DNA from 4 places in the Citrobacter enshiensis genome. Region 3 is predicted to be linked to each of the others. Evidence: predicted binding sites of a transcription regulator. Region 3 holds the regulator's gene; each other region holds the start of a gene.

Region 1 (7,996 bases), 1.4 Mb from region 3:
AATTCGGCAAGGTATACCAAAACCTGATGGTCGATATGAAGGCCACCAACGTCAAGCTGATCGACAGGGCGTGTCGCATGGTGGTGGAAGCGACAGGGATTACGCGAGAAGAAGCACAAGCGCTACTGAAACAAACTGATTTTGAGGTTAAACCGGCCATTCTGATGGCGCTCTCCGGACTGGACGCGGCAGCCGCCAGAGAAAAACTGTCGGCTCACCAGGGATTTTTACGGGCAGCATTGGAAAACTAAAAAGACGAGCATGGCAGCGACGGGGGAGCGAGCTGTTCATCTTTGATGTGACACGACTGTGTGCATTAACGATTGTTGCCGGAAAAGTGATGTTCTATCTGTTAGGCTATTTAATAGCAGTTGTCGCCGGGTTTTTGCTGACCAGGTAGCCGGAGTTCAACGAACCAGAGGAGCAGGGTTTGACCAGCCACGAGCGTCGTGTCGTATTTTTTGATTTGGATGGTACGTTACACCAGCAGGATATGTTTGGCAGTTTCCTGCGTTATCTGTTGCGTCGCCAGCCGCTGAATGTGCTGCTCGTGCTGCCTTTACTGCCGATCATTGCGATTGCGTTGGCGATAAAAGGGCGGGCTGCTCGCTGGCCCATGAGTCTTCTGTTGTGGGGATGTACCTTCGGCCACAGCGAAGCGCGCCTGAAAGCGCGTCAGGCTGACTTTGTGCGTTGGTTTCGGGATAACGTCACCGCGTTTCCGATTGTGCAGGAACGTCTCACAACCTATTTGTTGAGTTCTGACGCCGATATCTGGCTTATCACCGGCTCTCCGCAGTCGCTGGTCGAGCAGGTCTATTTTGATACGCCATGGCTGCCGCGCGTTAACCTGATCGCCAGTCAGATCCAGCGAGGCTACGGTGGCTGGGTATTGCCCCTGCGTTGCCTGGGGCACGAAAAAGTCGCGCAACTTGAGCGGCAGATTGGCACGCCGCTACGTCTGTATAGTGGATACAGCGACAGCAAGCAGGACAACCCGTTACTCTACTTTTGTCAGCATCGCTGGCGCGTCACACCGCGCGGCGAGCTCCAGCAGCTGGAATAGTGCAAAGCAGAGCGTCTGTGTATAATGCGCCCGCTTTTATTACTGGAGTCTCCCTTTGTCTGAAGTCGAATTTAGCCACGAATACTGGATGCGTCATGCGTTGACGCTGGCGAAGCGCGCCTGGGACGAACGCGAAGTGCCGGTGGGTGCTGTATTGGTGTACAACAATCGCGTCATAGGCGAAGGGTGGAATCGGCCGATCGGTCATCACGATCCTACTGCGCATGCGGAAATTATGGCGTTGCGACAGGGGGGACTGGTGCTGCAAAACTACCGTTTGCTGGACACCACGCTGTACGTCACGCTGGAGCCTTGCGTAATGTGTGCGGGCGCGATGGTCCACAGTCGGATTGGTCGGGTGGTTTTTGGCGCGCGTGATGCAAAAACAGGCGCGGCAGGCTCGCTGATGGATGTCTTGCATCACCCTGGTATGAATCATCGGGTGGAAATCACCGAGGGCATCTTGCGTGATGAATGTGCGACGCTGCTGAGCGATTTTTTCCGCATGCGTCGTCAGGAAATCAAAGCGCTGAGAAAGTTATCGGCGACGCCTGAATAAGCGTCGCGTTAGTCTTCCGCTTTTTTCTTCGGCGGCAACAGTAAGGTCGGCGAAGGCATCAGGTAGGCCGAGGACGACTGAGACAAAAACGAGGAGAGGGAGAGCCTCTCTTTACCAAACTCCTCCGCAGACACCGCCGGGTAGTCCTGCGCCAGTTTCATCGTTGCTGCAGCCTGTTTTTCTTTCTCCTGCAGATAACCGACCAGGCTTATTTGATACTTGCGAATATTTTCCACATAGGCGTAAGCTTCATGCCCGCGCGCATAGCCATAGGTCAACTTACTGTAATACGGTTTCTGGCTGAGCAGCGGCAAGCGCTGCTTTACATCGGACCAACTGTCCGGATTCCCTTTGGTTTTTACCGTTAACGCCCGGGCGTCGAGCATGTGCGCATAGCCCATATTGTAAGCGATGAGCGCAAACCAGATACGCTCTTCTTCGGGGACGGTATCAGGGACTTTGCTCATCATATCCTGCAGATACCGCGCGCCGCCGCTGATGCTCTGTTCGGCGTCGGTCCTGTCGGTCAACCCCAGACTCTGGGCGGTATTCCTGGTGAGCATCATCATGCCGCGGACGCCGGTTGGCGAGGTGGCCTGCGCATCCCAGTGGGATTCCTGATACGCGATAGCCGCCAGTAAACGCCAGTCGATCTCCTGCGCATACTTCTGAAACAGTGGTTTCAGCTCCGGCAGCACGCTATCCACCGCGCGTAAGAAGGTGCGGGTATCAACATAATCAAAGTCGCCGCCGTGACCCAAATATTTCTCTTCCAGTCGCGCCAGAGAACCGTCTTCATTAATGGCGTTAAAAAAATCGAGCAGGGCTGCCGAGAGCGTATTGTCATCATCCAGTTGGCTGAACCAGGTGACAGGCTGCTCGTCGGTGATATCCAGCGCAACGGCCAGCTCAGGGTGTACGCGTTGGAACAAGCTGATGGCCACCGAGTCTGCGATGGTGTAGTCCAGTTCGCCGCTGATCACCGCTTCCATCAGTTCCGTTGTGCCTTTTTTGTCATCGACTTTCCAACTGAGTTCGGGGTACTTCGTCTCTTTCAGGGCGCGTAAGTGATTCACGACCACATGACCCGGCGCAATGGTGAGCTGGTTTTCATTCACGGTGGCAAGCGTTCGCGGGCGGTATTGTCCGACCCGATAGACCACCTGCTGAGAAACAGAGTAGTACGTTGGACCCGATTGGTAGTTTTTCACGCGCTCGCTGTTATAGACCAGACCTGCGGCCAGCAGGTCGGCATCGCCGCTGTCCAGATCGTCAAACAACTGGCTGATGTTCTGACGCACGGTGATTTTCAGCTTTACGCCTAAGTAGTTGGCGAACAACTGCGCCAGTTCATAATCCAGACCGAACTTTTTTCCATTGAGGGTTGAGTAGGTTAACGGTGAGTCAATGGTACTGACGCGCAGCTCTCCCCGCGCCTGAATGGCGGCGATACGATTATCGGCTTTACCGAACCAGGGGATTGATGGCCAGAGGGCCGCTGCCAGCAGCAGCGTCAGTATGCCGATGAACAGATAATTAATCTTTAATTTTTTCAATTAGTTAATTCTCTGAATCGTGCGTTTTCTCAGCCTGAAAATGTAGTGATTAAAGCCAGTGTGAGTCATTGATGTGCGGCATTTTGCGCAACAATACGACAGTTGGCAACTAATTCGGAATCAGTGTCGCATCGGATGATAAGAAACGGCTGTGATTTTATTTCGACGCAAACGGTTTCGTCAGCGCGCCAGATTCTTTATAATGGCGCCCGTTTCCCCACTTGGGCACACCGAAAGCTTAGAAGACGAGAGACTTATGATGGAAATTCTGCGTGGTTCGCCTGCACTGTCTGCATTCCGTATTAACAAACTGCTGGCGCGTTTTCAGGCTGCCAACCTCCAGGTCAACAATATTTACGCTGAGTATGTCCATTTTGCCTGCCTGAATGCCCCGTTGAACGACGATGAGCACGCGCAGCTTGCCCGTTTGCTGAAGTATGGCCCGAGCTTACGCAGCCATACCCCGGAGGGAAAACTGCTGTTGGTTACCCCTCGTCCTGGCACCATCTCTCCCTGGTCTTCCAAAGCAACGGATATTGCACACAACTGCGGCCTGCAACAGGTGAGCCGTCTGGAACGTGGCATTGCCTGGTACGTTGACGCTGAGCCACTGACCGCTGAGCAGTGGCAAAGCGTTGCCGCTGAACTGCACGACCGCATGATGGAGACGATTTTCTCCTCGTTGAACGACGCAGAAAAACTGTTTGTTCACCACCAACCGGCACCGGTTGCCAGCGTTGATGTGCTGGGCGAAGGTCGTCAGGCATTGGTTAACGCTAACCTGCGTCTGGGCCTGGCGCTGGCGGATGACGAAATTGATTATCTGCATACTGCCTTCAGCAACCTGGGCCGCAATCCAAACGACATTGAGCTTTATATGTTCGCCCAGGCGAACTCCGAACACTGCCGTCACAAGATTTTCAACGCCGACTGGATCATTGATGGCGAGCAACAGCCGAAATCGCTGTTCAAGATGATTAAAAACACCTTCGAGGCCACGCCGGATCACGTGCTTTCTGCCTATAAAGATAACGCGGCGGTAATGGAAGGTTCTGAAGTGGGGCGCTACTTTGCCGACCATGAAACGGGTCGTTACGACTTCCATCAGGAACCTACACACATCCTGATGAAAGTAGAAACCCATAACCACCCGACGGCGATTTCGCCGTGGCCGGGTGCGGCGACTGGCTCCGGCGGTGAAATCCGTGATGAAGGCGCGACCGGGCGCGGTGCGAAGCCGAAAGCCGGTCTGGTCGGTTTCTCCGTTTCTAACCTGCGTATTCCGGGCTTTGAACAGCCGTGGGAAGAAGATTTCGGTAAGCCGGAGCGCATTGTTACCGCGCTGGACATCATGACCGAAGGCCCGCTGGGCGGCGCAGCATTTAACAACGAATTTGGTCGTCCGGCGCTGAACGGTTACTTCCGTACGTATGAAGAGAAAGTGAACAGCCACAACGGCGAAGAGCTACGCGGCTATCACAAACCGATCATGCTGGCGGGCGGGATCGGCAATATCCGCGCCGATCACGTACAGAAAGGCGAGATCGTCGTTGGCGCGAAGCTGATCGTACTCGGCGGTCCGGCGATGAATATCGGTCTCGGCGGCGGCGCGGCGTCTTCCATGGCGTCCGGCCAGTCTGATGCCGATCTCGATTTTGCTTCCGTCCAGCGCGACAACCCGGAAATGGAACGCCGCTGCCAGGAGGTTATCGACCGTTGCTGGCAGTTGGGCGACGCGAACCCGATTCTGTTTATCCACGACGTTGGCGCGGGCGGTCTCTCTAACGCGATGCCGGAACTGGTGAGCGACGGTGGGCGCGGCGGCAAATTTGAACTGCGTGACATTCTCAGCGATGAGCCAGGTATGAGTCCGCTGGAAATCTGGTGTAACGAATCGCAGGAACGTTATGTTCTGGCGGTTGCTGCCGATCAGTTGCCGCTGTTTGATGCGCTCTGCAAGCGCGAGCGTGCGCCGTACGCTGTGATCGGTGAGGCGACCGAAGAACAGCATCTTTCGATGAATGACCGTCATTTCGATAATCAGCCTATCGATCTGCCGCTGGATGTCCTGTTGGGCAAAACGCCGAAAATGACCCGCGATGTGCAGCGGCTGCAAGCAAAAGGCGACGCGCTGGATCGTCGTGATATTACCGTTGCCGATGCGGTCAACCGCGTCCTGCATTTACCTGCCGTGGCGGAAAAAACGTTCCTCGTCACCATCGGCGACCGCACCGTCACCGGCATGGTGGCGCGCGATCAGATGGTTGGCCCGTGGCAGGTTCCGGTGGCGAACTGTGCGGTAACCACCGCCAGCCTGGACAGCTACTACGGCGAAGCCATGTCGCTTGGCGAGCGTGCGCCGGTCGCGCTGCTGGATTTCTCTGCTTCCGCCCGTCTGGCGGTTGGGGAAGCGCTCACCAACATTGCGGCGACGCAGATTGGTGATATCAAACGTATCAAACTGTCTGCAAACTGGATGGCGGCAGCAGGCCACCCGGGCGAAGACGCTGGCTTGTATGAGGCCGTAAAAGCGGTGGGTGAAGAACTCTGTCCGGCATTGGGTCTGACCATTCCGGTGGGCAAAGACTCAATGTCGATGAAAACCCGCTGGCAGGAAGGCAACGAGCAGCGTGAAATGACCTCGCCATTATCGCTGGTGATCACCGCGTTTGCCCGCGTGGAAGATGTTCGTCACACCATCACACCGCAGCTCTCCACGGAAGACAACGTGCTGTTGCTGATTGACCTTGGCAAAGGGCACAACGCACTGGGCGCAACTGCGCTGGCGCAGGTTTACCGTCAGCTTGGCGACAAACCGGCAGACGTGCGTGACGTCGCACAGCTGAAAGGCTTCTATGATGCGATGCAGGCGCTGGTGGCGCAGCGCAAACTGCTGGCTTACCATGACCGTTCTGATGGCGGTTTGTTGGTGACGCTGGCTGAGATGGCCTTTACCGGTCACTGTGGCATTCAGGCGGATATCGCTGCTCTGGGCGACGATCGTCTGGCCGCGCTGTTTAACGAAGAGCTGGGGGCTGTCATTCAGGTTCGTGCGGCGGATCGTCAGGCCGTCGAAGCAGTGTTGGCACAACATGGTCTTGGCGACTGCGTTCACGCGTTAGGTCAGGCCGTTTCCGGTGACCGTTTTGTTATCGAAGCGGAGGGTCAGGTTGTCTTCAGCGAAAGCCGTACCACATTGCGTACCTGGTGGGCTGAAACCACGTGGCAAATGCAGCGTCTGCGTGACAACCCTGAATGTGCCGATCAGGAACATAATGCGAAAACCAATGATGCCGATCCTGGCCTTAACGTGAAGCTGTCGTTTGATATCAGCGAAGATATCGCTGCGCCATATATCGCGACCGGTGCGCGTCCAAAAGTTGCGGTGCTGCGCGAGCAGGGCGTCAACTCGCATGTGGAAATGGCTGCCGCCTTCCACCGTGCGGGCTTTGATGCAATCGATGTACACATGAGTGACCTGCTGGCGGGGCGCACGGGCCTTGATGACTTCCAGGCGCTGGTGGCGTGTGGCGGCTTCTCTTACGGTGACGTGCTGGGGGCGGGTGAAGGTTGGGCGAAATCGATCCTCTTTAACAACCGCGTGCGTGATGTGTTCGAAACCTTCTTCCACCGTCCGCAAACGCTGGCGCTTGGCGTGTGTAATGGCTGCCAGATGATGTCCAATCTGCGTGAGTTGATCCCGGGCAGCGACCTGTGGCCGCGCTTTGTGCGTAACCATTCCGACCGTTTTGAAGCGCGCTTTAGTCTGGTGGAAGTGACCCAAAGCCCATCCCTGTTACTGCAGGGAATGGTTGGCTCACAGATGCCGATTGCGGTTTCTCATGGGGAAGGGCGTGTGGAAGTGCGTGACCATACGCATCTGGCTCAGCTTGAGAGCAAGGGGCTGGTGGCGCTGCGCTATGTCGATAACTTCGGCAAAGTGACCGAGACCTACCCGGCGAACCCGAACGGCTCGCCGAACGGGATTACGGCGGTGACCACTGAAAACGGCCGCGTCACCATCATGATGCCGCATCCGGAGCGCGTTTTCCGCACGGTGAGCAACTCCTGGCACCCGGAGAACTGGGGGGAAGATAGCCCATGGATGCGCATCTTCCGTAACGCGCGTAAGCAGTTAGGTTAATCAACATCTGCGAGAGGCCCGGTAGCATGATGCTTACCGGGCCCGCTAAACGGCAGGCCGGATAAACCGAAATAGCCAACCGTGGACGCTTTTTTGTCGTGGTTCCGCGACAAATGCCAGATCGCAGTGTCTCCAAAAGGAGACGTTTAATTGATTGATTTTTATAGAGTGTGCTGAGTTTGAGATTGGCTGTCTCTTTTTGACGACACAATGGCGAAATCTTACTCACTTTGGCTTTGCTGCTTTTTTGTCGTAAAGTTAAATAAAATCATGATGTTAATATAATGCTTTAACTATTGGCATGGTTTCTGCATAATGCTAAGCAGTGGCTCATTCACCTTCTTATGTCAGCCCCTTCGGGACGTGCTACATAAACTTCGAATGACGCACAACAAGGTGCCTGCCGTCCAACATCTGATAATAGCACTGCTTTATCAACCATCGGGCGAAACGTCGAGTTAGGCACCGCCTTATTCCATAACAAAGCCGGGTTAAGCCCGGCTTTGTTGTATCTGAGGTTTCCCTCAGTTAGCATCCTTCTATTCGTCTCCGATGAGAGTAACGCTTTGAAGCGCTGGTCTGTATTTCCCCGGTCATTACGCCAATTGGTTATGCTGGCATTCCTGCTGATCCTGCTCCCTTTACTAGTGCTGGCATGGCAGGCATGGCAA
Region 2 (7,996 bases), 2.4 Mb from region 3:
GAAGGGCGCTGGACGCACCTGTGGCGCAATGACGAGGTCGCGGGTAGCCGCTGGCACAAACAGCAGCATGACGTCCTGAGTTTGCCGGTGTACGTGCGAGACAACACCCTGCTGGCGCTGGGCTGCAATAGCCAGAAGCCGGATTACGCCTGGCATGAAGGCACCGCTTTCCAGCTGTTCCACCTGGAAGAGGGGCGTGAAACGTTCTGCGAAGTCCCTGCCGCAGACGGTTCGATTATCTTCACGCTAAAAGCGAAGCGTACCCACAATACGCTCACCGTAACGGGCGAAGGCGATGCGCGCGACTGGACGCTGTGCCTGCGTAACATCCCGCAAATCGGCGATGTGAAAGGCGGCTCTTACGCCAGCAGCGAGTGGGGTGTGGTGGTGAAAGCGGCAGGAAATGAGCTGGTGATTCACCTGTGATGCTGTTCCCCTCACCCCAAAGGGGCGAGGGGATGTGTATGGTGCCGGAGTTTGATTTGTAGGCCGGGTAAGGCGAAGCCGCCACCCGGCGTTTTTGTTGGCCCCTGAGCCTAAAATTGCCCAGTGGCGCTGCGCTTACCGGGCCTGTGTTTCAGAGCTGGGGTGATGAAGGCGCCACAGTGGGAACCGCAGCAGAAACCGTCGACACCACGCCCTCCGTCATCGTCTGTTCGACCTGCTGTTTCTCTGTATTCAGAGCGTGTAACTGACCGTTCACCGTGGGTTTCAGCGGCGTATCGGCCTGAATAGTGCCGCTGGCGGTAAGCTGGATATTCCCGTCGCCAGAAATCGGCAGTGCTGGCCAGCCCCACGGTTGCAGGATGTTCACCGGAACACCTCGCCCGTTCAGGCTTATCTGGGTCTGGCGTTGCGGCACCTGTGAAACGCTGGCGGTGGCTTCCAGCAATCCTCTCTCGGTGTAGCCACTCAGTTCACTGATGTTAATCGTACTGCTGTTTGCCGTCAGCGCCAGAGAGGGGCGACGCACATCCACGCGATTAAACGTGCCCACCGCAGCGTTGAGGGTGGCGTTCCCGCTCCACACGCCCCACTGATGGTCCTGAACCAGCCCCAGGTTCGCGCCGTAGCTGTCCAGCGCGGTGAGCTGCCACGGGAAAGTGGAGTCAACATCAATCACCAGATTGCGACTGGCGCTGAATTTCTTCAACGTCAGGCTGTTGAGCCAGCCGGGTAATGGTTTCATCCACAACTGTTTCCAGTTTGTCGGCAGGGTGTATTCCAGCCCGGCAATGGCCGTATCGTCGAGAACGAGTGCTTTACCGGAACGCTGCCAATGACCGGATGTGCGGATCATGCCGCCTTCCCAGCGGGTGGTGAACTGACGTAGCGCGATACCTTGCGGAGAGAATTCCGCGTTTAAGATGGGGTCGAAGAGATGCAGCGAACCGTAGATGAACTCACTGGCATTCATTGACAATTTGCCCTCCTGAGTCTGCCAGTCATCTTTGCTGAAGGTCAGGTTGCGCAAGCTGAGGTCAAGATCGGTCACTGCCCAGTCCGGACCTTGCAGGCGTGCGTCGGTCACCTCAAGGCGGCCAATTTGCAGGGAAGGAATACTTGTGAGCGGCGAAAAGAATTCCGCCAGCACTTTGTCGCTTTGTAAGCGGATGTCGTTCAGACGAAGGCTATCAACAATCCAACTGCCGTCCGCATTTCGTCGCGCTACGCCGGTTAATGCGCCGCGTGCGACGTCTGCGCCAATGTTGCTCAGTGTCACCTGTTCTTTGTCGATGCTGCCTTCAATCAGCACGTTAGTGGCGGGGATGTCGTTCAGCGTCAGCGAACCTGCACTGAGCTGGATCTGTGCTTTGCTGCCGAGTACCCGGCCTGCTTCAGGATTCCAGGGGATCACGCCACCGTCTACCCGTTGCGCGCTCAGGTTCCACTCGCTGCCGGGACTGTTGAACGCCATATCGTGCAGCTCTAAGCGATCGGCCCGGAAGGGAAGCGGCGCCGTTTGCGAGGAGATATTCAGCGTCCCGTCTTTAAGCAGGATGGTGTCAACATGCTGGGGATCGGTCAGCTGGCGGCTACTGAGTCCGATATCCACGGTTTTTGCGACTAACGTGGCAGGCTGACCATCCCGGCCAAAGGTGACGTTCTCCAGCAGGATGTGGGAAGGGGAGGAAAAACGGTGATCCATCGCATCAAAGGCCACGTGGTAGCCGCTATTTTCAGAGATCCAGTTGCTGACGCGTTCTGCTCCCCAGCGGGTTTGCAGCAGAAAATAGAGCACAATAACCGCCACCAAAAAGGCGATCAGCACGTAGATAAGCAGCTTTCCAATAAATTTCATGGTCTTCCATCCCGCGAAGTGCACATAACTGAGTTATGCACGATTTAGGCGTAATCCTCAAGGCGGGAATAGTGAAAGAGCGTTTCTGTGGCGGCGATTGTCGATCGCCGCCACATTCCGCTTACGGCTTTTCTGGCGGGAAAATCAGGTTCAGAACGATTGCGGTGATACCGCCTGCGGCAATCCCGGAGGAGAGCAGGTTTTTCACCCAGTCCGGCGCGAACTGCAGGATCAGCGGCTGTTGGGAAACGCCCAGACCTACCGCCAGCGACAGGGCGATAATCAGGATAGCGCGACGGTTTAACGGCTCACGCGACACGATACGCACCCCGGAGGCGGCGATAGTACCGAACATCACGAGAGTCGCACCGCCGAGCACGGGTTCTGGAATGTGTTGTACAAAACCGCTCACTGCCGGGAACAGGCCCAGGACAATCAGCATCAACGCGACAACAAAGCCAACATAGCGGCTGGCAACGCCCGTCAATTGGATCACACCGTTGTTTTGACCGAAGCAGGAGTTCGGGAAGGTGTTAAACACCGCAGAGACAAACGAGTTCAGGCCGTTAGCCAGCACTCCGCCTTTCAGACGCTTCATATACAGAGGCCCGGAAACGGGTTGCTCAGAAACATCGGAGGTGGCGGTAATATCGCCAATGGTTTCCAGTGAGGTGATCATAAAGACCAGCATCAGCGGCAGCAGAAGATTCCAGTCAATGCCCAGCCCGTAATACAGCGGCGTTGGCACCATGATGACATCCTGGGTGGTCGGGGCGGTATTTTCCGGCAGCATGCCCATAAACCATGCCAGCGCGTAGCCTGCGGCCATGGCGATCACCAGCGAAGCAACCCGCAGGTAAGGGTTACGCTGACGGTTAAGCAGAATGATCAATGCCAGAACGACGCCCGCCAGCAGCAGGTTTTTCGGTGAGCCGAAGGTGTTGTCGTTCATCGCGGCATAACCACCGCCGATGGACGTCAGGCCGACCTGAATCAGCGACAGGCCGATAATCATGACCACCACGCCGGAAACCAGCGGGGTAATGATACGACGCGCCAGATGCAGTACGCGGGAGAGTACCATTTCGGTGCAGCTTGCCAGCATCAGTGTACCGAACAGCGCCGCCATCATGGTGGGAACATCTGCGCCCCCGGTTTTCAGCGCCGTGCCGCCCATAATCAGCGGGGCGACAAAGTTGAAACTTGTTCCCTGAATCGAGAGCAACCCTGAGCCTACCGGACCCCATGCTTTAATTTGAATGATAGAGGCCACACCGGAGGCGAACAGCGACATGCTGATAATGTGTTGAGTATCCTGGGCCGGTAAACCGAGCGCCTGGCAGATTAACAGCGCGGGCGTGATGACTGCGACGAACATTGCCAGCAGGTGCTGAGACGCGGCAAAAAGAGTTTGAGGAAGCGGCGGACAATCTTCAAGACGGTAAATCAGTTCGCTGTTTTGAGTCTGCGCAATCGGTTGCGCATTTTCTGACTCGACAGTGTTAACAGACATCAGAGGCAATCCCGTAGTGTAAAAGCGGGCATTTTATCTGACCTGGTGGCAAAAGCAAACGTTTGCTAATCGTTATTCTTAATATTTAAAACAGATAAAATCACCTTTTTATATAACTTTTGTACCTTTTCTGATTAAAATCCATGCCGATTACTCGTTAAGAGCTGAGAAATGACCGAGGAATACATCGTTCGCGAGGAGCGATGCGTACTTAAAGGAGCTTAATATGTTTCATCTCGATACTTTATCGACACTTGTTGCAGCAACGCTGACGTTGCTGCTGGGACGCAAGCTGGTCCAGTCTGTCTCCTTTCTGAAGAAATACACCATTCCTGAACCGGTTGCCGGTGGATTGCTGGTGGCAATCGCTCTACTGGTGCTGAAAAAGAGCATGGGCTGGGAAATGGATTTTGATATGAGCCTGAAAGACCCGCTGATGCTGGCGTTCTTTGCCACCATTGGCCTGAACGCTAACATTGCCAGCCTGCGTGCGGGTGGCCGTGTCGTCGGCATCTTCCTGATCGTGGTGGTGGGTTTACTGGTGATGCAAAACGCCATCGGCATCGGTATGGCCAGCCTGTTGGGGCTGGATCCGTTGATGGGGCTGATCGCGGGTTCAATTACGCTTTCGGGCGGACACGGCACTGGGGCGGCATGGAGCAAGCTGTTCATCGAACGCTATGGCTTCACCAATGCGACGGAAGTGGCAATGGCATGCGCAACCTTTGGTCTGGTGCTGGGTGGGCTGATCGGCGGACCAGTGGCGCGTTACCTGGTGAAGCACTCCACCACGCCAGACGGTATGCCAGACGATCAGGAAGTGCCGACAGCGTTTGAGAAACCGGACGTTGGGCGCATGATCACCTCACTGGTGCTGATCGAAACCATTGCGCTTATCGCGATTTGTCTGACCGTCGGCAAAGTGGTTGCCCAGATGTTGGTGGGAACCGTGCTGGAACTGCCGACATTCGTCTGCGTACTGTTCGTCGGCGTGATCCTCAGTAACGGACTGGCGCTAGCGGGCTTTTATCGCGTGTTTGAGCGGGCGGTTTCGGTGCTGGGTAACGTGAGTCTCTCACTGTTCCTGGCGATGGCGCTGATGAGCCTGAAGCTGTGGGAACTGGCCTCGCTGGCGTTGCCGATGCTGGCGATTCTTGTGGTGCAGACCATCTTCATGGCGCTGTACGCCGTGTTTGTGACCTGGCGCATGATGGGTAAAAACTACGATGCCGCTGTACTGGCTGCCGGGCACTGTGGTTTTGGTCTTGGCGCTACGCCGACGGCGATAGCCAATATGCAGGCAATTACCGAGCGCTTTGGTCCGTCGCATATGGCGTTTCTGGTGGTGCCGATGGTGGGGGCGTTCTTCATCGACATCGTCAACGCGCTGGTGATTAAGCTGTACCTGTTGTTGCCGATTTTTGCGCAATAAGGACAATGCGGCGGTGTGAAAACCGCCGCGCTGTTTTAGCTTCAGGCGTTGGAGTAACGTTCGGTTTCCGGCATCCAGCGCTCGATCAACGCCGTAGCCTGTTGTGGATAACGTTCGTGAATATGGCGCGCAATGCGCTGAACTTCCGGAATAATGGCCTGATCGCGCAGTAAATCCGCCACTTTAAATTCAGCGCTTCCCGTCTGACGGGTTCCCAACAATTCGCCGGGTCCGCGGATCTCCAGGTCTTTTTGCGCAATCACAAAACCGTCGTTGCTGTCGCGCAGAACCTGCAGGCGTGTCTGCGCCGTTTTTGACAGGGGAGATTTGTAGAGCAGGACGCAGTGCGAGGCCACTGCGCCGCGACCGACGCGTCCGCGCAGCTGGTGCAATTGCGCAAGACCCAGACGCTCCGGGTTTTCAATAATCATCAGGCTGGCGTTGGGAACATCCACCCCCACTTCAATGACGGTGGTAGCAACCAGAAGATGAAGATCGCCCTGCTTAAAGGCAGCCATGATCGCCTGCTTCTCGGCGGGTTTCATTCTCCCGTGCACCAGACCAATGTTCAGCTCAGGCAGGGCAAGTTTCAGTTCTTCACTTGTGGCTTCCGCCGCCTGCGCTTCTAACAGATCCGACTCTTCAATCAGCGTACAAACCCAGTAAGCCTGGCGTCCTTCGTGGGTACATGCGTTACGCACCCGGTCAATAATATCGCTGCGGCGGGTATCCGGAATGGCGACAGTGGTGACCGGCGTGCGGCCCGGCGGCAGTTCGTCGATCACCGAGGTGTCGAGATCGGCATACGCTGTCATCGCCAGAGTGCGTGGAATCGGTGTCGCGGTCATGATCAACTGATGCGGGTGGAACCCTTGTTGCTGACCTTTCTCCCACAGCGCCAGGCGCTGATGTACGCCAAAACGGTGCTGTTCGTCGATGATCACTAACGCAAGGCCGTTAAACTGCACCTGTTCCTGGAAAATGGCGTGAGTACCGACCACCATTTGTACCTGACCGCTGGCGATGGCGTCCTGTTGCGCAAGACGCGCTTTGCCTTTTTGTTTACCGGCCAGCCAGCCCACTTCAATGCCGAGCGGGGCAAACCAGTGGCGGAAGTTATTGGCGTGTTGTTCCGCGAGCAGTTCGGTCGGGGCCATCATCGCCACCTGTTTGCCGTGGGCAATCGCCCGCAGCGCGGCGAGTGCCGCAACCAGCGTTTTACCGGAGCCGACATCACCCTGCACTAGGCGCATCATTGGCACATCCAGCGCCATGTCGCGTTCGATTTCCGCCACCACACGCGTTTGCGCCCCAGTCGGTTTAAAGGGCAGTGAATCAAGAAAACGATTTTTGAGTTCGCCTTGCGCACTGAGCGACAGCGCGTGATATCGCTGCGCTCCGGCACGCAGCGCCAGCATACTCAGGTTATGCGCCAGTAATTCTTCCAGGATCAGCCGCCGCTGCGCCGGGTGTTGCCCGGTTTCCAGGTCGCTGAGCTGGAGCGATGGCGGCGGACGGTGCAGTGTGCGTAATGCCTCCGGCAGACTCATCATGCCCTGTAGAAGCTCTGGCGGTAACAGTTCGGCAATGGCGCAGGTATCAAGTAAATCCAGCGCCTGATCGGTGAGTTTGCGCAGCGTTGCCTGTTTTATCCCTTCGGTGGTCGGGTAAACGGGGGTGAGCGTCTCCTGCAACTCCGGCGTGCTGAGATCGCCCTGAACGCGGTATTCCGGGTGGAACATTTCTGCCCCGTATTTTCCGCGCTTTGCTTCTCCGTAGGCCAGTACGCGGCGACCTGTCGCCAGGCTGTTTTTCATTGCCGCACTGAAATTGAAAAAACGCATGGTGAGGATGCCAGAGCCGTCGCTGATCTGACAGGTCATCATCCGGCGCCCGCCGAATGTGATGTTGCAGTTCAGCACTTCTCCTTCTACGGTGGCGTAAACGCCCGGCAGCAGTTCGCCTATCGGATAGAGATGGGTACGATCTTCATAACGCAGTGGAAGGTGCAGGAGGAGATCCTGTACGGTATGCAGGCCAATTTTCGCCAGTTTGCTGCTTTGTGCTGCGCCAACGCCCGTTAGTGAACTGAGCGGAACAGCATCTAACAGGCGCCCTTTCATTTACGCTTCATCCTTCCCGCCGCCTCTTTGTTGGCTGCATTCACTTACTCCGGTCACATCGTTTTCTATGCTCCTGGAGATTCGTTCATTTGCCGCCTTGATGCAACGTGAATGATTTTGCCTAATATTGGAAGCCTGCATGGTGGCCCACCATGCGGCATCGGCTTCAATTTCGCCTTGTGCATTCACATGGGGGTAAGGCAGGCCTTTGCGTTTAGCCACGTTCGCCAGTACCGGATAACCGCCTTCAAACAGCAGACGCTGCTGCTCGTCTTCCGGCAACATACTGTTCTCACGCCGATACATGCCCGCGTTTTGCCGCTGGCGCTGTGCTTCGTAGAGAATCAGAGCCGAAGCGACGGAGACGTTAAGTGACTGCACCATGCCAATCATCGGGATGATAATGTCCTGATCCGCAAGGTCTAATGCTTCTTGGGTGATGCCGGTTTTCTCTTGCCCCATCAGAATACAGGTCGGGCGGGTGTAATCAATTTCGCGGAAATCGACGGCTTTATCTGAAAGGTGAGTGGCCAGAATCTGCATGTCCTGGCTTTTCAGGTGGGAGACGGCGTCACTAATGGTGCGGTGAGTCTTCACCTGCACCCAGCTGTTGCTTCCCGCCGCCG
Region 3 (7,996 bases):
AAGTGCAGGACCCGCAGTTGATGAAATATATTCTGTATAAAGGATTCATCGGCATCGACGGTATCAGTCTGACGGTTGGGGAAGTCACCGCGACGCGCTTTTGTGTTCACCTTATTCCAGAAACGCTGGAACGCACCACGCTGGGCAAGAAAAAGCTGGGCGCTCGCGTGAATATCGAAATCGATCCGCAAACCCAGGCGGTTGTCGATACGGTTGAGCGCGTATTAGCGGCCCGGGACAGTGCCGTAAATAAGCTGGCGAATGACGCTTAGCGAAATGGAAGCAGCCCCCGCAGAATTCGGGGGCTGTTCATCTAGCGGGGAACGCGCAGACCGTGTTCAACACCGCGCGAAAAAACGACCTGCCAGAGTTGAATATCGCGGGCGCGAAAGGCGCCAGCGCAGGCATTCAAATAATAACTGAACATCCGTTTAAAACGCTCGCTGTAGTTATCTGCGATTTCAGGCCAGGCATTGATAAAGCGCGAATACCACGACATCAGCGTTGTATCATAATCGGCGCCAAAATTGTGCCAATCCTCCATCACAAAATGCGGTTCACTGGCGTTGGCAATCTGACGCACGGAAGGTAAGCAACCGTTCGGGAAGATATATTTATTGATCCACGGGTCGACATTGTTGTCGGTCTTTTTGGAGCCGATGGTATGAAGCAGAAACAAGCCGTCAGATTTTAAATTACGGTCAACCACCTCAAAGTAGGTGTCGTAGTTTTTGGGGCCGACATGTTCGAACATACCTACCGAAACAATTCGATCGAACTGATCCTGTAAGTCGCGATAATCCTGCAGCAGAATGGTGACATCCAGCCCTTCGCAGCGCTGTTGCGCCATTTTCTGCTGTTCCGCAGAAATGGTCACTCCCACCACGCTGACCGCGTAATTGGCCGCCATATATTGCGATAATCCGCCCCAGCCACAGCCAATATCCAGCACGCGCATACCCGGTTTAAGCTGCAATTTTTCACAAATCATTTTTAGCTTCGCCTGCTGGGCAGATTCCAGGGTATCGGCCTCTTTCCAGTAAGCGCAGGAATATTGCATGTACGGGTCAAGCATCCGGCTGAAAAGATCATTACCAAGATCGTAATGCTCTTTGCCGACTATCCAGGCGCGTTTTTTACTTTGCAGATTGAACAGGCGCGCGCCTGCGATGCGGAGGGTATCTTTGAAATGGTGAGGAAGTTGATTTTCGAGGCCAGCGCGCAGAACTTTATTGAAGAAAATATCCAGCCGTTCGCACTCCCACCAGCCATCCATGTAGCTTTCACCTAAACCCAGCGATCCTTCCTGCAATACGCGTTTGAAAAAATCGGGGTTTTTGATTTGAATATCAGCCGGGGCAGGACCGTTGATAGCAACGCCCGCACGGCTCAGTAATTCGTTGGTGATACGGTACCAGTCATCATCCGGTACACTGACTTCTTCTATACACGATGAACTCATAGTTTCTCCATCACTGGTCGGTGATCAGAACCTTAAAACAGCGTAGACGCTTTTTGGGCTATGTGAGAAATCTCACGGATAAAGTCCGCGAGCCTATAATCCGACGTAGAACAGAGGAAGGGAGAACCCTTGCCGAAAAGGCCATTCCTTGGTTAATCGGGAGCGCTCCGGCTCCCGTTAGATCGCAATATTTATCGTATTTATATAACAGCCAAAAATGAGTATAGGCTTCAACAATCGGTGAAACAACCCAAAAATGTTAGCAAGCTAATGAGTGGCTATTAACGTTATTTTTAGTACGAATCGTTGTGCGCCATCTCAGAGTGGGAGGTGTGATGCGTTGACTCACTCGCCTGCAACTGCATCCAATACCCTAATCCTGCGAGAGCGACCGTTGATAACATGACGCTGGTGGTGGTCAGCAACGGTGTGCTGATTAACCAGGAGACAACCAGACTGGCCAGGAAACAGAGACCCAACTGCAGCGTGTTCTGCAATGCTGCGGCACGCCCGGTGGCTTGTGGGAATGGACGCAATGCCTGAGCCACAACAATAGGGTAGATCGCGCCGTTGGCAATAGCCATGACACAGAAGGGGATCAGAATTTCGGTCAGCGAGACATGGTGAATAAAACTGGTCGCCCAGGTGGCGATGACGCTCAATGCGAAGATGACCAATAACCAGGGTAACAGTTGTTGTCCCTGCCATTTTTGTAACGCCGCACGGCAACCGTAGCCACCGATCAGGAAGGCGATGGTTTGCGGAACATAACTGAGACCAATCACTGCGGGGCTATAACCCATTTCGTTAAGGATGAACGGCGAACCGGTTAACCATGCGAAGAAGCTTGCGGAACAGGCAGCGTAAATCAGCACGTTCCCGCGATAGGCTTTCGAACGCAGCAGGGTGGTGAACGTCAGTTTATCCTGGCTATCGTCACGTGCTTTTGCGGTGGGTTTTAAACGCAGGGCGGGCAACATCAGGATCAGCGTAATCACAAACAGCGTGGCGAAAATGGCCTGCCAGGAAAAATGCGCGAGGATCCAGCTACCTAACAGCGGCGCAAGCGCAGGCGACAACCCGACCAATGGCATGATGGTGGCAAAAATACGGTTAACTTTTTGCGACGGGTAGTAATCCGTCACCAGTGCCTGCCAGACAACCGCAGCAGCACACACGCCAATGGCCTGGATAAAGCGCAGAACCAGCAAGCCCGTTGCACTTTCTACCCACAGCATACCCAGACTTCCCAGGGCGAAGATCGACAAGCCGACCAATAATATGGGCTTACGACCGTAGCGATCGGACAGCGGACCCCAGGCGAGTTGTGCGATGGCGAATCCGGCTAAGAACAGGCTCAGACTGGCGCTGACGGCAGAGGCCGGTGTTTGCAAATCGGCCTGAATTGCAGCAAATGCAGGTAAGTACATATCTGTTGCCAGAAAACCCAGTACGCTGAGACCCGCCAGCCAGACTAAAAAACCTTTTCCCGGTTGCATATTACATTCTCTTTTTTATCAGTAAGACATTGCCGCAGAGTGTAGGGAGTGAAATTCCCGTTGTGAAACGCTAATATTTGTCTACTGAATTCAAATTTTTTGTAGGCAGAATATGTGGTCAGAATATTCCCTTGAAGTTGTTGATGCTGTCGCGCGCAATGGCAGCTTCAGTTCCGCCGCCCAGGAGCTGCATCGCGTGCCTTCTGCAGTGAGCTACACCGTACGTCAACTGGAAGAGTGGCTGGCGGTGCCCTTGTTTGAACGACGCCATCGGGATGTGGAATTGACGCCTGCCGGTGCCTGGTTTTTAAAAGAAGGCCGCTCTGTTATCAAAAAAATGCAGATCACCCGCCAGCAGTGCCAACAGATTGCGAACGGTTGGCGAGGGCAACTGCCTATCGCGGTAGACAATATTGTGCGGCCAGAACGCACCCGGCAGATGATTGTCGATTTCTACCGCCACTTTGATGACGTTGAGCTGGTCGTTTCTCAGGAGGTGTTCAACGGCGTCTGGGATGCGCTTTCCGACGGACGCGTGGAACTGGCTATTGGTGCGACGCAGGCGATCCCCGTAGGGGGGCGCTATACCTTTCGCGATATGGGAATGTTGAGCTGGAGCTGCGTGGTGGCAAGTCATCATCCCCTGGCGGCGATGCCCGGTCCCTTGAGTGATGATACGTTGCGCAACTGGCCGTCGCTGGTCCGTGAAGACACGTCACGGACACTGCCTAAACGCATAACCTGGCTGCTGGACAACCAAAAGCGCGTGATCGTACCGGATTGGGAGTCGTCAGCAACCTGTCTTTCCGCCGGGTTATGCGTCGGTATGGTGCCCACGCATTTTGCAAAACCGTGGCTCGACAGTGGCAAATGGGTTGCGTTAACCCTGGAGAATCCGTTCCCGGATGCGGCATGTTGCCTGACCTGGCAGCAAAATGATACGTCGCCCGCCTTAGCCTGGTTGCTGGAGTATTTAGGCGACAGTGAAACGCTGAACAAAGAGTGGCTGCGAGAACCTGAAGAGGTTCCCGCAGAGGAGGCTTAACGACGATAGTCGCGGAACGGACCATCAGCAACCGAACGACGTTCGATCAGGCGCGGATGGACTTCAATGGACTGCGACTCTTCACGCTTATTCACGATACGGTCTAACAGCATATTAAAGGCCGTTTCGCCAAGTGAGTCTTTAGGCTGGTGAATGGTGGTCAGTGCGGGTGTGAAATAGCGCGCGTTACGCACATTGTCATAACCGATCACCGAAATATCCTGCGGTACCCGCAAGCCCATTTCATCGGCAGCACAGAGCGCCCCCATTGCCATGATGTCGCCACCGCAAAATACCGCGGTCGGGCGATGGGACTGAGAGAGGATCTGCTGCATTGCACGATAACCTGACTCGGGTTCAAAATCGCCCTGCACAATCCAGTCTTCCGGGACTTTTATCAGTGCTTCGTCCATCGCCTTCATAAAGCCCGCCAGGCGGCCAGCGCCGGTGTTGCGCTCCATCGGGCCGGGAATGGCGCCGATTTCACGATGACCGCGCTCCACCAGATAACGACCGGCCATATAACCGCCTTCGAAAGCGTTATCAATGACCGTATCGGTAAAGTCGGCTTTCGCTTCGCCCCAATCCATCACCACCATCGGAATATGGCGATACTCTTCAAGCATGGAAAGCAGAGACTCCGGATATTCCGAACACATGACCAGCAGGCCATCCACACGCTTTTGCGCCATCATGGAAAGATAGGCCCGCTGTTTTTCGAGATTATTCCAGGCATTGCCAAGGATCAGGGTATAGCCTTTCTGGAAGCAGTTCTTCTCAACGGCTTCAATAATCTCAGCAAAATAAGCGGCTTCACTGCTGGTTGCCAGCAGGCCGATAGATTTGGTGTGGTTCACCTTCAGGCTGCGGGCGACCGCACTCGGGGAGTAGTGCAGTTCTTTGATGGCAGCCCAGACGGCATTACGTGTCTCTTCTGCGACAAAACGCGTTTTGTTAATTACATGTGATACGGTTGTAGTGGAAACGTTTGCTCGCTTCGCTACATCTTTAATTGTTGCCATTACATTTCACTCCAGACCATATCCAAACTCCTGAAAATACTGTAGGTAAACGTTTGCCTTTACACACCCTTATCGCAACATCAGGGTTGCGGCACGCCGGGAAAACGACACGAAACGTCAGGAGGGGGTCAATGGCCGGTACGCTAATCAAGTAAGCGTGGAATTTTGTCTGATCTTGACGAAAAGGGGAAGAGTTAAAAGTGGTTATCAATATAAATCCTGGGAGATTTTTACATCCAAGTGTGTAAAAATGCGCAATATCACTTTTTGTGTGGAAATAAAAAGGAGCAAATTTGATGAGCACCGATCTGAAGTTTTCGTTAATAACCACTCTTATTGTTCTGGGTCTGATCGTAGCGGGTGGTCTGACCGCAGCACTGCACTGATTTACCGTGAGGGAGCGTGCTCTCCCTCATTTCGTTGCCCCTTCATTGTTACTAAATCGGCAAAAGTCTTTTGCCATTCTGTTAACTTTATTCTTTTTGTGATTGATGTCATGCTTTTGGCTCTTATCGGGTGTCGCTTCGCGGCACGGTGCAGCGGAGTCGATGTATGAAAATTAATTACCCCTTACTGGCGCTTGCGATTGGCGCATTCGGTATTGGGACCACGGAATTCTCTCCGATGGGCCTGTTGCCCGTCATTGCTCATGGCGTGAACGTCTCCATTCCCGCCGCCGGGATGCTCATCAGCGCTTATGCGGTGGGGGTGATGGTGGGCGCGCCGTTAATGACCCTGTTGCTGTCGCACCGCGCTCGTCGTAATGCGCTGATTTTTCTGATGGCCATTTTTACGCTGGGCAACGTCCTGTCGGCCATTGCGCCGGATTACACCACCTTAATGTTATCGCGCATTTTGACCAGCCTTAATCACGGTGCCTTTTTCGGGTTGGGTTCGGTCGTGGCGGCAAGTGTGGTGCCAAAACATAAGCAGGCCAGCGCCGTGGCGACAATGTTTATGGGGTTAACCATTGCGAACATTGGCGGCGTGCCTGCTGCCACATGGCTTGGGGAAACCATTGGCTGGCGGATGTCCTTTTTAGCGACCGCAGGGCTGGGTGTGATTGCCATGCTCAGTTTGTTCTTCTCTCTGCCGAAAGGCGGTGCAGGGGAACGGCCGGACGTGCGTAAAGAACTGGCTGTCTTGTTACGCCCGCAGGTGCTTTCTGCACTGCTCACCACCGTACTGGGCGCAGGGGCCATGTTTACCCTCTACACCTATATTTCACCCGTTCTGCAAAACATCGCTCATGCCACGCCGGCCTTCGTGACCGCGATGTTAGTGCTGATCGGCGTTGGATTCTCGATCGGCAACTATTTAGGCGGCAAACTGGCCGATCGATCCGTCAACGGTACTCTGAAAGGTTTCTTACTGCTGCTGGTGGTTATCATGCTGGCCATTCCTTTCCTTGCACGCAATGATCTGGGCGCTGCGTTCAGTATGGTGGTGTGGGGGGCGGCGACATTTGCCGTCGTTCCGCCTTTGCAGATGCGCGTGATGCGTGTTGCCAGTGAAGCGCCGGGGTTGTCCTCGTCGGTGAATATCGGGGCCTTTAACCTTGGCAATGCGTTAGGCGCGGCGGCAGGCGGGGCAGTGATTTCTGGCGGTCTGGGGTATAGCTTTGTTCCGGTGATGGGAGCTATCGTGGCAGGGCTGGCGTTATTGCTGGTCTTTGTTTCAGCGAGAAGGCAGCCTGAAACGGCATATGTCGCCAACTGATCGAGTGAGTTAAAAATAAAAACGCAGAAGGGATACCTTCTGCGTTGTCTTATTTACGCCGCGAAGTTCTTCGCAACGAATTCCCAGTTTACCAGCGCCCAGAAATGCTCCAGGTAGCCAGGACGGGCATTACGGTAGTCGATGTAGTACGCATGTTCCCACACGTCAACGGTCATCAGCGGCGTGGCATCCGTGGTTAACGGGGTGCCTGCGTTGGACGTAGAAACGATAGCCAGTTTGCCATCAGCCCCTTTCACCAACCAGGTCCAGCCGGAACCGAAGTTTTTAATCGCAGCATCGGTGAATTGCGCTTTGAATTCAGCAAAGCTACCGAAGGACGCAGCGATAGCGTCAGCCAGTTTACCGGTTGGTTCGCCGCCCGCGTTCGGGGCCAGGCAGTTCCAGTAGAACGTGTGGTTCCAGACCTGTGCTGCGTTATTGAATACGCCACCTTCTGAACTACGGACGATCTCTTCCAGTGATTTACCTTCAAAGGCGGTACCTTTGATCAGGTTATTGAGATTCGTCACATAGGTTTGATGATGTTTGCCGTAGTGATATTCCAGCGTTTCAGCGGAAATGTGTGGTGCCAGCGCGTCTTTGGCATACGGTAATGCAGGTAATTCGAACGACATTGCTTCTCTCCTTATTATTAATATTGAGTACGTACAATAGCCCTAAAGTACGTAAGGATAGGGTAGCAAATTGAAAGGTGATGCAAAAGAAGAACTTACCCTGTTGCGTAAACAACAGGGTAAGGGATTAACGAATGGTTTTTGGCGTCATGACGCGGCGGGCGCCGACATAGTGGCGTTGCCAGTAATCTTCGCTTAATGAGGTGATCTGAATTTCCTGCCCTGAACGGGGGGACTGGATAAATTTGCCGTTGCCGACGTACACGCCGACGTGATCCGCCGTACCGCGCCCCTGGGTCCGGAAGAAGACCAGATCGCCATTTTTCAGTTCATCACGCTCAATCGGTGAGGCGTCGCGGAGGTGGTACATTTCATTTGCCGTACGCGGAATACGGAATTTCACCAGATCTTTATAGGCGTACCAGACCAGGCCGCTGCAATCAAAACCGGTACGTGGCGACGTGCCGCCCCAGTGATACGGTTTGCCAATCTGATTCATCAACGTGGACATCGCCGTTTTGGTCGCTTTCTGAACTCTGACCTTATGCGCATCGGCAAGCGAAGCTGGTGCGGTCTCTTTCACCTTCACACAATGGGGCTTGCGGCCTTTGCGC
Region 4 (7,996 bases), 430 kb from region 3:
CCTGACACACGCGCTGGCCGACGCCAGTGGTCTGGCGTTTGATCGTATTTTTATGATCACTGAACCCGATGGCACCTTCATCACTGCCCGCCAGTTTCCGCAAATGGTTCGTTTTACCCCTTCCCCGCTGCACGACGGACTGCATCTTACGGCCCCGGACGGTAGCAGCGCGCTGGTCCGATTCGCTGATTTCGCCGAACAAGATGCCCCAACTGAAGTCTGGGGGAACCATTTTACCGCCCGCATCGCACCCGATGCTGTCAATCGGTGGCTGAGTGGTTTCTTCTCCCGCGAGGTGCAATTACGGTGGGTCGGGCCGAACCTGACGCGTCGCGTAAAACAACACAGCAGCGTGCCGCTCTCCTTCGCTGATGGCTTCCCGTACCTGCTGGCCAGTGAAGCCTCTCTGCGTGATTTACAACAGCGCTGCCCTGCCAGCGTGAAAATGGAACAGTTTCGCCCTAACCTGGTGGTGAGCGGTGCCGCCGCCTGGGAAGAGGACACCTGGAAAGTGATCCGCATTGGCGACGTTATTTTTGACGTTGCAAAGCCGTGCAGCCGCTGTATTTTCACCACCGTCAGCCCGGAAAAAGGTCAAAAACATCCCTCTGGCGAACCGTTAGCCACATTGCAGCGTTTCCGCACGGCGCTGGATAATGGCGATGTCGATTTCGGTCAGAATCTGATTGCGCGCAACAGCGGCGTGATCCGCACAGGTGATGAGGTCGAAATACTGGCTACGGGGCCCGCAAAAAAATATGGTGCCGCGGCATCTGACGATACCGTAGCCGCAGAGCAACACCCTGATGCGGCGGTGAATATCGACTGGCATGGACAGGCTTTTCGTGGCAACAACCAACAGGTGTTGTTAGAACAACTGGAAAACCAGGGGATTCGGGTTCCCTATTCGTGCCGGGCGGGTATTTGCGGTTGCTGTCGTGTACGGTTGCTGGAAGGCGAAGTCAACCCGCTGAAAAAATCAGCGATAGGCGAGGATGGCACCATTCTTTGCTGTAGTTGTGTACCGAAAACGGCGCTCAGACTGGAAAGTTAAACGGCTTGTTCAAGGCTGAAACTGTCAATAATGGCTTGCGGTTTCAGTCTGTCATTCATGATCTTTATTGCATCGCCCAGTTGCATCGTTCGTCCCGCAACCACCACGCCAGGCTGAGCAAGCAGGCAAAGCGCTGCATTCTCACCCGGTTCCACCACCAGTAAATTCACCTGCTCTTCTGTGTCGCTCAAGTAAACGCAGGCCGCATCGCCACAGACGGGCGACCAGTTTTCTGCATGCGCAACAAAGTGCCAGCTTTTTGGCATCTGGGGTTTGAGATAACGGATAGCCACCAGCGCATTAAGCACCAGTTCCGCTTTTTGTTCTTTAGATAATTCGAGGTCGCGGCATTTTTCTTCAAAAGAAAAATAAAGCGCGGCATCTTCAACGCAAAAACCGGCGGGTGAAAAAGCATCAGGGGTGAGCATTTTGCGAGCAAAACGCGAGCGAAATAACATGCCATTGGCCAGATCGAGCATCATTCGGTCATGCTCTTCATCATAATACCAGCGCCAGTTATCGTCAGGTTTAATTCGCATTCGTTTATCTCCTGGGCTTAACATCCTGTTGCAACATTGTCCTGATTGCCGCTTCGTTTATTGCCTTAATAAGAAAAGACCAAAATGTATAAATAAGCAACAGTGAAGGAATATAAAACAACCAGGGCTGGAAATAAAGCCCTGGTTGTCCGATTAAGGGAAAAGGTTAGAGATGGGTAACGATTTCTTTAATCAGCGGCGGACCTTTAAAAATAAAGCCAGAATAAATTTGCACCAGCGAGGCGCCGGCCGCCATTTTTTCACGCGCCGCAATCACGGAGTCAATGCCACCGACACCAATAATCGGTAACTGTCCGTTTAATTCCTGCGACAGACGTCGAATAATTTCTGTACTTTTTAATTGCAGCGGTCGTCCACTCAAACCACCCATTTGGTCACAGTTTTTCATTCCCTGAACCAGAGAACGATCCAACGTTGTATTGGTGGCAATAACACCATCAATATTATGACGGACTAAACTGTCGGCAACCTGAATCAGTTCTTCTTCGGAAAGATCCGGTGCGATCTTTACTGCCACCGGCACATATTTTTGATGGATCGCCTGCAGATCGTTTTGTTTATTTTTAATTGCCGTCAATAAATCGTCCAGCGCATCGCCGTATTGCAGCGTGCGTAATCCTGGGGTATTTGGTGAAGAGATATTGATCGCGATATAACCGGCATAAGCATAGATTTTTTCCATACAAATCAGATAGTCATCTTTACCCTGCTCTACCGGCGTATCTTTATTTTTACCGATATTAATCCCCAGGATGCCGTCAAAATGCGATTTTTTAACGTTCTCCACCAGGTTATCAACGCCGTGGTTATTGAAGCCCATTCTGTTGATCAACCCTTCCGCATCGACCAGGCGGAAAAGGCGGGGTTTATCGTTGCCAGGCTGAGGGCGTGGCGTCACGGTGCCTATCTCTATCGAGCCAAACCCCATTGCGCCCAGCGCATCAATGCACTCCCCATCTTTATCCAGACCTGCTGCCAGACCAAGCGGGTTCTTAAACGTCAGCCCCATACAGGTAACAGGCTTTGCTGGCACTTTCTGGCGCACAAACGCTTCCAGCGGTGTCCCTGTGATACGGCGTAATTGTTGAAATGTTAATTCATGAGCGCGCTCTGGATCGAGCTGAAAAAGGGCTTTACGAACGAAGGGGTAGTACATGAACTCTCCTGGATTCCCGGTGTGCAAACCGGGGGCGTATTATGTGCGATGTTGAACCAAAAGGGAATTGACCTGCGGCAATAAATGACGATGTCCACGCAATCGTTTTCTTCCTCCCCACGTAATTATGCGTTTTTCAGATTTTCTCTGCCGGATAAATCATTTCGATTCACAAAATCTCTCTGTCAGACTGCACAAATTGTTATCAATGTTAGTAAAAAGAAACTAATTGGTTATAAGGAGAGATTAAGAATATGCGCATCATCACTCTGGCGGGAAGTCCGCGTTTTCCCTCACGTTCCAGTGCGTTACTGGAATATGCCCGTGAAAAACTCAGTGCGCTGGATGTCGAGGTCTGCCACTGGAACCTCCACAACTTTGCGCCTGAAGATCTTTTATATGCGCGATTCGACAGCCCCGCGCTGAAAACCCTCGTCGCCCAGTTAAAAGAGGCCGATGGGCTGATTGTCGCCACGCCCGTTTATAAAGCGGCCTATTCCGGGGCGTTAAAAACGTTGCTTGACCTGCTGCCTGAGCGGGCGCTCGACGGGAAAGTGGTTTTGCCTCTCGCCACCGGCGGCACTGTCGCGCATTTACTGGCTGTTGACTATGCGCTCAAGCCGGTATTAAGCGCGCTTAAAGCGCAGGAAATTCTGCATGGCGTGTTTGCTGATGACTCTCAGGTTATTGATTATCAGCATAAACCACACTTCACCCCGAACCTACAACTGCGCCTGGACACCGCGCTCGAGACGTTTTGGCACGCGCTGCATCGTCGGGATGTACAAGTTCCCACCTTTCACTCATCGCAGGGGATCGCCCATGCTTAATCTCTTCAAACGTCATTCCCCCTGGCTGGCGCTGGCTGGTTTACTGTCACTTTCAGCCCTGTCTCACGCAGCGACCTCCGCGCCAGAGACGCTGCGTATCGGTTATCAGAAAGGCAGCATCAGTATGGTGCTGGCAAAAAGCCACCAACTTCTGGAAACACGCTATCCGCAAACGAAAATCTCCTGGATAGAATTCCCGGCAGGACCACAGATGCTTGAAGCGCTGAATGTCGGCAGTATCGATCTGGGCAGCACTGGCGATATCCCACCGATCTTCGCGCAGGCTGCCGGCGCGGACCTGGTGTATGTCGGCGTCGAACCGCCTAAACCGAAGGCTGAAGTGATTCTGGTGCCTGAAAACAGCCCGATTAAAAGCGTGGCAGATCTAAAAGGGCGCAAGGTCGCTTTCCAGAAAGGTTCCAGTTCACATAACCTGCTGCTCCGGGCTTTGCAGCAGGCAGGGTTAAAATTTACCGATATTCAACCGACCTTTCTGACCCCGGCGGACGCCCGTGCGGCCTTCCAGCAGGGTAACGTCGATGCCTGGGCTATCTGGGATCCCTACTATTCAGCAGCACTTCTGCAAGGCGGCGTGCGCGTACTGAAGGACGGCTCTGACTTAAAACAAACCGGGTCGTTCTATCTGGCGGCGCGCCCGTATGCTGAAAAAAATGGCGCCTTTATTCAGGGCGTGCTCAACACCTTCAGTCAGGCCGATGCGCTGACGCTTAGCCAACGCGAACAAAGTATTGCGCTGCTTGCCAAAACGATGGGATTGCCCGCGCCGGTGATCGCCAGCTATCTGGACCATCGCCCCCCAACCACAATAGCGCCGGTTGATGCCACGGTTGCCGCACTGCAGCAACAAACCGCCGATCTGTTTTACGACAACCGTCTGGTACCGAAAAAAATCGATATTCGCGACCGCATCTGGCACGCCACTCAGCAGGAAGGAGCAAAATTATGAGTTTGAATATGTTCTGGTTTTTACCTACACACGGTGACGGGCACTATCTGGGAACAGAAGAAGGTTCGCGCCCGGTTACTCACGGTTATCTGCAGCAAATCGCGCAAACCGCGGACCGCCTGGGCTTTACCGGCGTGCTGATCCCCACCGGGCGCTCCTGCGAAGATGCGTGGCTGGTTGCAGCGTCAATGATCCCGGTAACGCAACGGCTTAAGTTCCTCGTGGCGCTACGCCCCAGCGTGACGTCACCCACGGTCGCCGCACGCCAGGCCGCGACGCTCGACAGGCTCTCCAATGGTCGCGCGCTCTTTAATTTGGTCACCGGCAGCGATCCGCAAGAGTTGGCAGGCGACGGCGTTTTCCTCGATCACAGCGAACGCTATGCCGCTTCTTCTGAATTTACTCAGGTCTGGCGGCGGTTATTGCAGGGTGAAACCGTCGATTTTCACGGTAAACATATTCACGTTCGCGGGGCAAAACTGTTCTTCCCGCCGATACAGCAGCCGCACCCTCCCCTCTACTTTGGCGGCTCTTCCGACGTGGCACAGGATCTGGCCGCCGAACAGGTGGATCTTTATCTCACCTGGGGCGAACCGCCGGAGTTGGTGAGAGAGAAGATCGAACAGGTACGCGCCAAAGCCGCAGCGCGCGGGCGCAAGATCCGTTTTGGTATTCGTTTGCATGTGATTGTTCGCGAAACCAATGACGAAGCCTGGCAGGCTGCGGATCGGCTGATTGCGCATCTGGATGATGACACCATTGCCAAAGCGCAGGCGGCTTTCGCCAGAACCGACTCCGTCGGTCAGCATCGAATGGCAGCGCTGCATAACGGCAAGCGGGACAAGCTGGAGATCAGCCCAAATCTGTGGGCAGGCGTCGGGCTGGTACGTGGCGGTGCGGGAACCGCGCTGGTAGGAGATGGCCCAACGGTGGCGGCACGTATTAATGAGTATGCGGCGCTCGGTATCGACAGCTTTGTCCTCTCCGGTTATCCGCATCTCGAAGAGGCGTACAAAGTGGGTGAGCTGCTGTTCCCTCATCTTGATATCGCGATACCGGAAATTCCGCAACCGCAGCCACTGCTTCAGCAGGGCGAAGCGGTAGCCAACGAATTTATCCCGCGTAACGTCGCGCAAAGCTAAGGAGTACATCGATGGCAACGCGAACACACAAAGGGTTACTGCGCGTTGCCCCCTGGTTTTTACCGGTGGGCATCGTTGCACTCTGGCAGCTTGCATCTTCAATTGGCTGGCTCTCCGGTCGCATATTTCCTTCACCGGAGGGCGTGGTTGAAGCGTTCTGGACACTCTCCGTCAGTGGTGAGCTGTGGCAGCATTTGGCTATTAGCTCCTGGCGCGCGCTGATCGGCTTCTCGATCGGCGGATCGATTGGCCTGACGCTGGGGCTTATCAGCGGTCTTTCACGCTGGGGGGAACGTCTGCTCGATACCTCAATTCAGATGCTGCGTAACGTACCGCATCTGGCGCTGATCCCACTCGTTATCCTGTGGTTCGGTATTGATGAGTCCGCGAAGATCTTTCTGGTCGCGTTGGGGACACTGTTTCCTTTGTATATCAACACCTGGCACGGGATCCGCAATATCGATCGCGAATTAGTGGAGATGGCGCGCAGTTACGGCCTGTCCGGTTTCCCGCTGTTTATCCACGTGATCCTGCCCGGCGCCCTCCCCTCGATTATGGTTGGCGTACGTTTTGCGCTTGGGCTGATGTGGCTGACACTGATTGTAGCCGAAACGATTTCGGCTAACTCCGGGATTGGCTACCTGGCGATGAATGCCCGCGAATTTCTGCAAACGGATGTGGTCGTAGTCGCCATTATTCTCTATGCCCTGCTCGGTAAACTCGCCGATGTTAGCGCACAGTGGCTTGAGCGCAGCTGGCTACGCTGGAACCCGGCATATTACGTGAAGGAGGCAACCGTATGAATACCGCACGTCTGAATCAGGGTACGCCGCTGCTGCTCAATACGGTCACCAAACGGTACGCCAGCAATACCGTGCTCAATCAGTTGGATCTGCATATTCCGGCAGGCCAGTTTGTCGCCGTGGTCGGGCGTAGCGGCGGGGGTAAAAGCACCCTGCTGCGGCTGCTGGCCGGACTGGAATCACCGACGGCAGGCGAACTGCTCGCCGGAACCACCCCGCTGGCAGAAATCCAGGACGATACGCGAATGATGTTTCAGGATGCGCGCCTGCTCCCGTGGAAGTCCGTTATCGACAATGTCGGGTTGGGTCTGAAAGGCAGCTGGCAGGATGCTGCACGCAAGGCGCTGGCGGCAGTCGGTCTGGAAAATCGCGCAACCGAATGGCCAGCCGCACTCTCAGGAGGGCAAAAACAGCGGGTGGCGCTGGCGCGTGCCTTAATCCATCGACCCGGCCTGTTGCTGTTGGATGAACCGCTTGGCGCACTGGATGCCTTAACCCGTCTGGAGATGCAGGATCTGATCGTCTCGCTGTGGCAAGAGCATGGCTTTACCGTTCTGCTGGTTACGCATGACGTCAGTGAAGCGGTTGCCATGGCCGACCGCGTGCTGCTGATTGAGGACGGGAAAATCGGTCTGGACCTGACCGTGGATATCCCACGCCCACGCCGACGGGGTTCGGTACGTTTAGCAGAGCTTGAAGCAGAAGTGTTAAACCGGGTGATGCAACGGGGATACACTGAGCAACCGGTTCTTCGACACGGCTGATAATGCCGGATGGCGCAGTCGCTTATCCGGCCTACCTGTGAGTTGTGGGCCGGATAAGACGCGTTAACGTCACCATCCGGCAAATTATCAGGCTAGCGCCTTACTGATTTTCTCGAACAGATCGCCGGAGAGATTCTCCAGACCTTTTAACTGCTCCAGTGCCGCACGCATCTTCGCCTGACGTTTGGCGTCATAACGTTTCAGTCGGATCAGCGGTTCGATCAACCGTGAAGCCACCTGCGGGTTGCGACTGTTGAGTTCGGTCAGCATTTCGACCAGGAACTGATAACCGCTGCCGTCTTCGGCGTGGAACGCTGCCGGGTTGCTGCTGGCAAACGCGCCAATCAGTGAACGAATACGGTTCGGGTTGCTCAGCGTGAAGGAGCGGTGTTGCAGCAGGCCACGTACCGTCTCCAGCACGTTGTCGGCGGGGCTTGTGGATTGCAGGATGAACCATTTATCCATCACCAACCCATCCTGATGCCACTTATCGTCGTACTCTTGCATCAGAGCGTCGCGACACGGTAGTTGCGCCGCCACCGCCGCAGAAAGTGCTGCCAGCGCGTCAGTCATGTTGTTGGCTTTCTGGTACTGTCGGCTCACCAACGTATTCGCAAGTTCGGTTTCCCCAAAGGCCAGGAAACGCAGACAGGCGTTGCGCAGCGTGCGCTTGCCGATATCGGCATGCTCAACCCGGTACTCATCAAGGTGGTTAGCGTT

The links. The regulator PurR, encoded in region 3, represses purine synthesis genes. The targets are predictions, from matches to a motif close to CANGCAAACGTTTGCNTG.
Region 1: purL (phosphoribosylformylglycinamidine synthase) is a predicted target of PurR. The motif match lies at 3,346-3,363, and genes of this name have one in related genera.
Region 2: gltS (sodium/glutamate symporter) is a predicted target of PurR. The motif match lies at 3,867-3,884, and genes of this name have one in related genera.
Region 4: pyrD (quinone-dependent dihydroorotate dehydrogenase) is a predicted target of PurR. The motif match lies at 2,866-2,883, and genes of this name have one in related genera.

The regions. Positions count from the first base shown of each region.
Region 1 is NZ_CP119862.1:1,239,054-1,247,049, forward strand. It holds gene murQ (N-acetylmuramic acid 6-phosphate etherase) at 1-251, shown strand, start outside; partial or broken gene P2W74_RS06075 (PTS transporter subunit EIIC) at 314-400, shown strand; gene yfhb (phosphatidylglycerophosphatase C) at 431-1,066, shown strand; gene tadA (tRNA adenosine(34) deaminase TadA) at 1,122-1,625, shown strand; gene mltF (membrane-bound lytic murein transglycosylase MltF) at 1,634-3,181, opposite strand; gene purL (phosphoribosylformylglycinamidine synthase) at 3,438-7,325, shown strand; gene qseE (two component system sensor histidine kinase QseE/GlrK) at 7,892-7,996, shown strand, end outside.
Region 2 is NZ_CP119862.1:61,530-69,525, forward strand. It holds gene yicI (alpha-xylosidase) at 1-426, shown strand, start outside; gene P2W74_RS00305 (AsmA family protein) at 578-2,302, opposite strand; gene xanP (xanthine/proton symporter XanP) at 2,424-3,815, opposite strand; gene gltS (sodium/glutamate symporter) at 4,042-5,247, shown strand; gene recG (ATP-dependent DNA helicase RecG) at 5,289-7,370, opposite strand; gene trmH (tRNA (guanosine(18)-2'-O)-methyltransferase TrmH) at 7,371-7,996, opposite strand, start outside.
Region 3 is NZ_CP119862.1:2,615,811-2,623,806, reverse strand. It holds gene P2W74_RS12815 (riboflavin synthase subunit alpha) at 1-272, shown strand, start outside; gene cfa (cyclopropane fatty acyl phospholipid synthase) at 314-1,462, opposite strand; gene punC (purine nucleoside transporter PunC) at 1,756-2,961, opposite strand; gene punR (DNA-binding transcriptional activator PunR) at 3,074-4,006, shown strand; gene purR (HTH-type transcriptional repressor PurR) at 4,003-5,028, opposite strand; gene cydH (cytochrome bd-I oxidase subunit CydH) at 5,325-5,414, shown strand; gene P2W74_RS12785 (MFS transporter) at 5,581-6,747, shown strand; gene sodB (superoxide dismutase [Fe]) at 6,801-7,382, opposite strand; gene P2W74_RS12775 (C40 family peptidase) at 7,510-7,996, opposite strand, start outside.
Region 4 is NZ_CP119862.1:3,041,487-3,049,482, forward strand. It holds gene P2W74_RS14765 (YcbX family protein) at 1-1,054, shown strand, start outside; gene zapC (cell division protein ZapC) at 1,051-1,593, opposite strand; gene pyrD (quinone-dependent dihydroorotate dehydrogenase) at 1,760-2,770, opposite strand; gene ssuE (NADPH-dependent FMN reductase) at 3,025-3,600, shown strand; gene P2W74_RS14785 (sulfonate ABC transporter substrate-binding protein) at 3,593-4,567, shown strand; gene ssuD (FMNH2-dependent alkanesulfonate monooxygenase) at 4,564-5,709, shown strand; gene ssuC (aliphatic sulfonate ABC transporter permease SsuC) at 5,721-6,512, shown strand; gene ssuB (aliphatic sulfonates ABC transporter ATP-binding protein) at 6,509-7,276, shown strand; gene pepN (aminopeptidase N) at 7,364-7,996, opposite strand, start outside.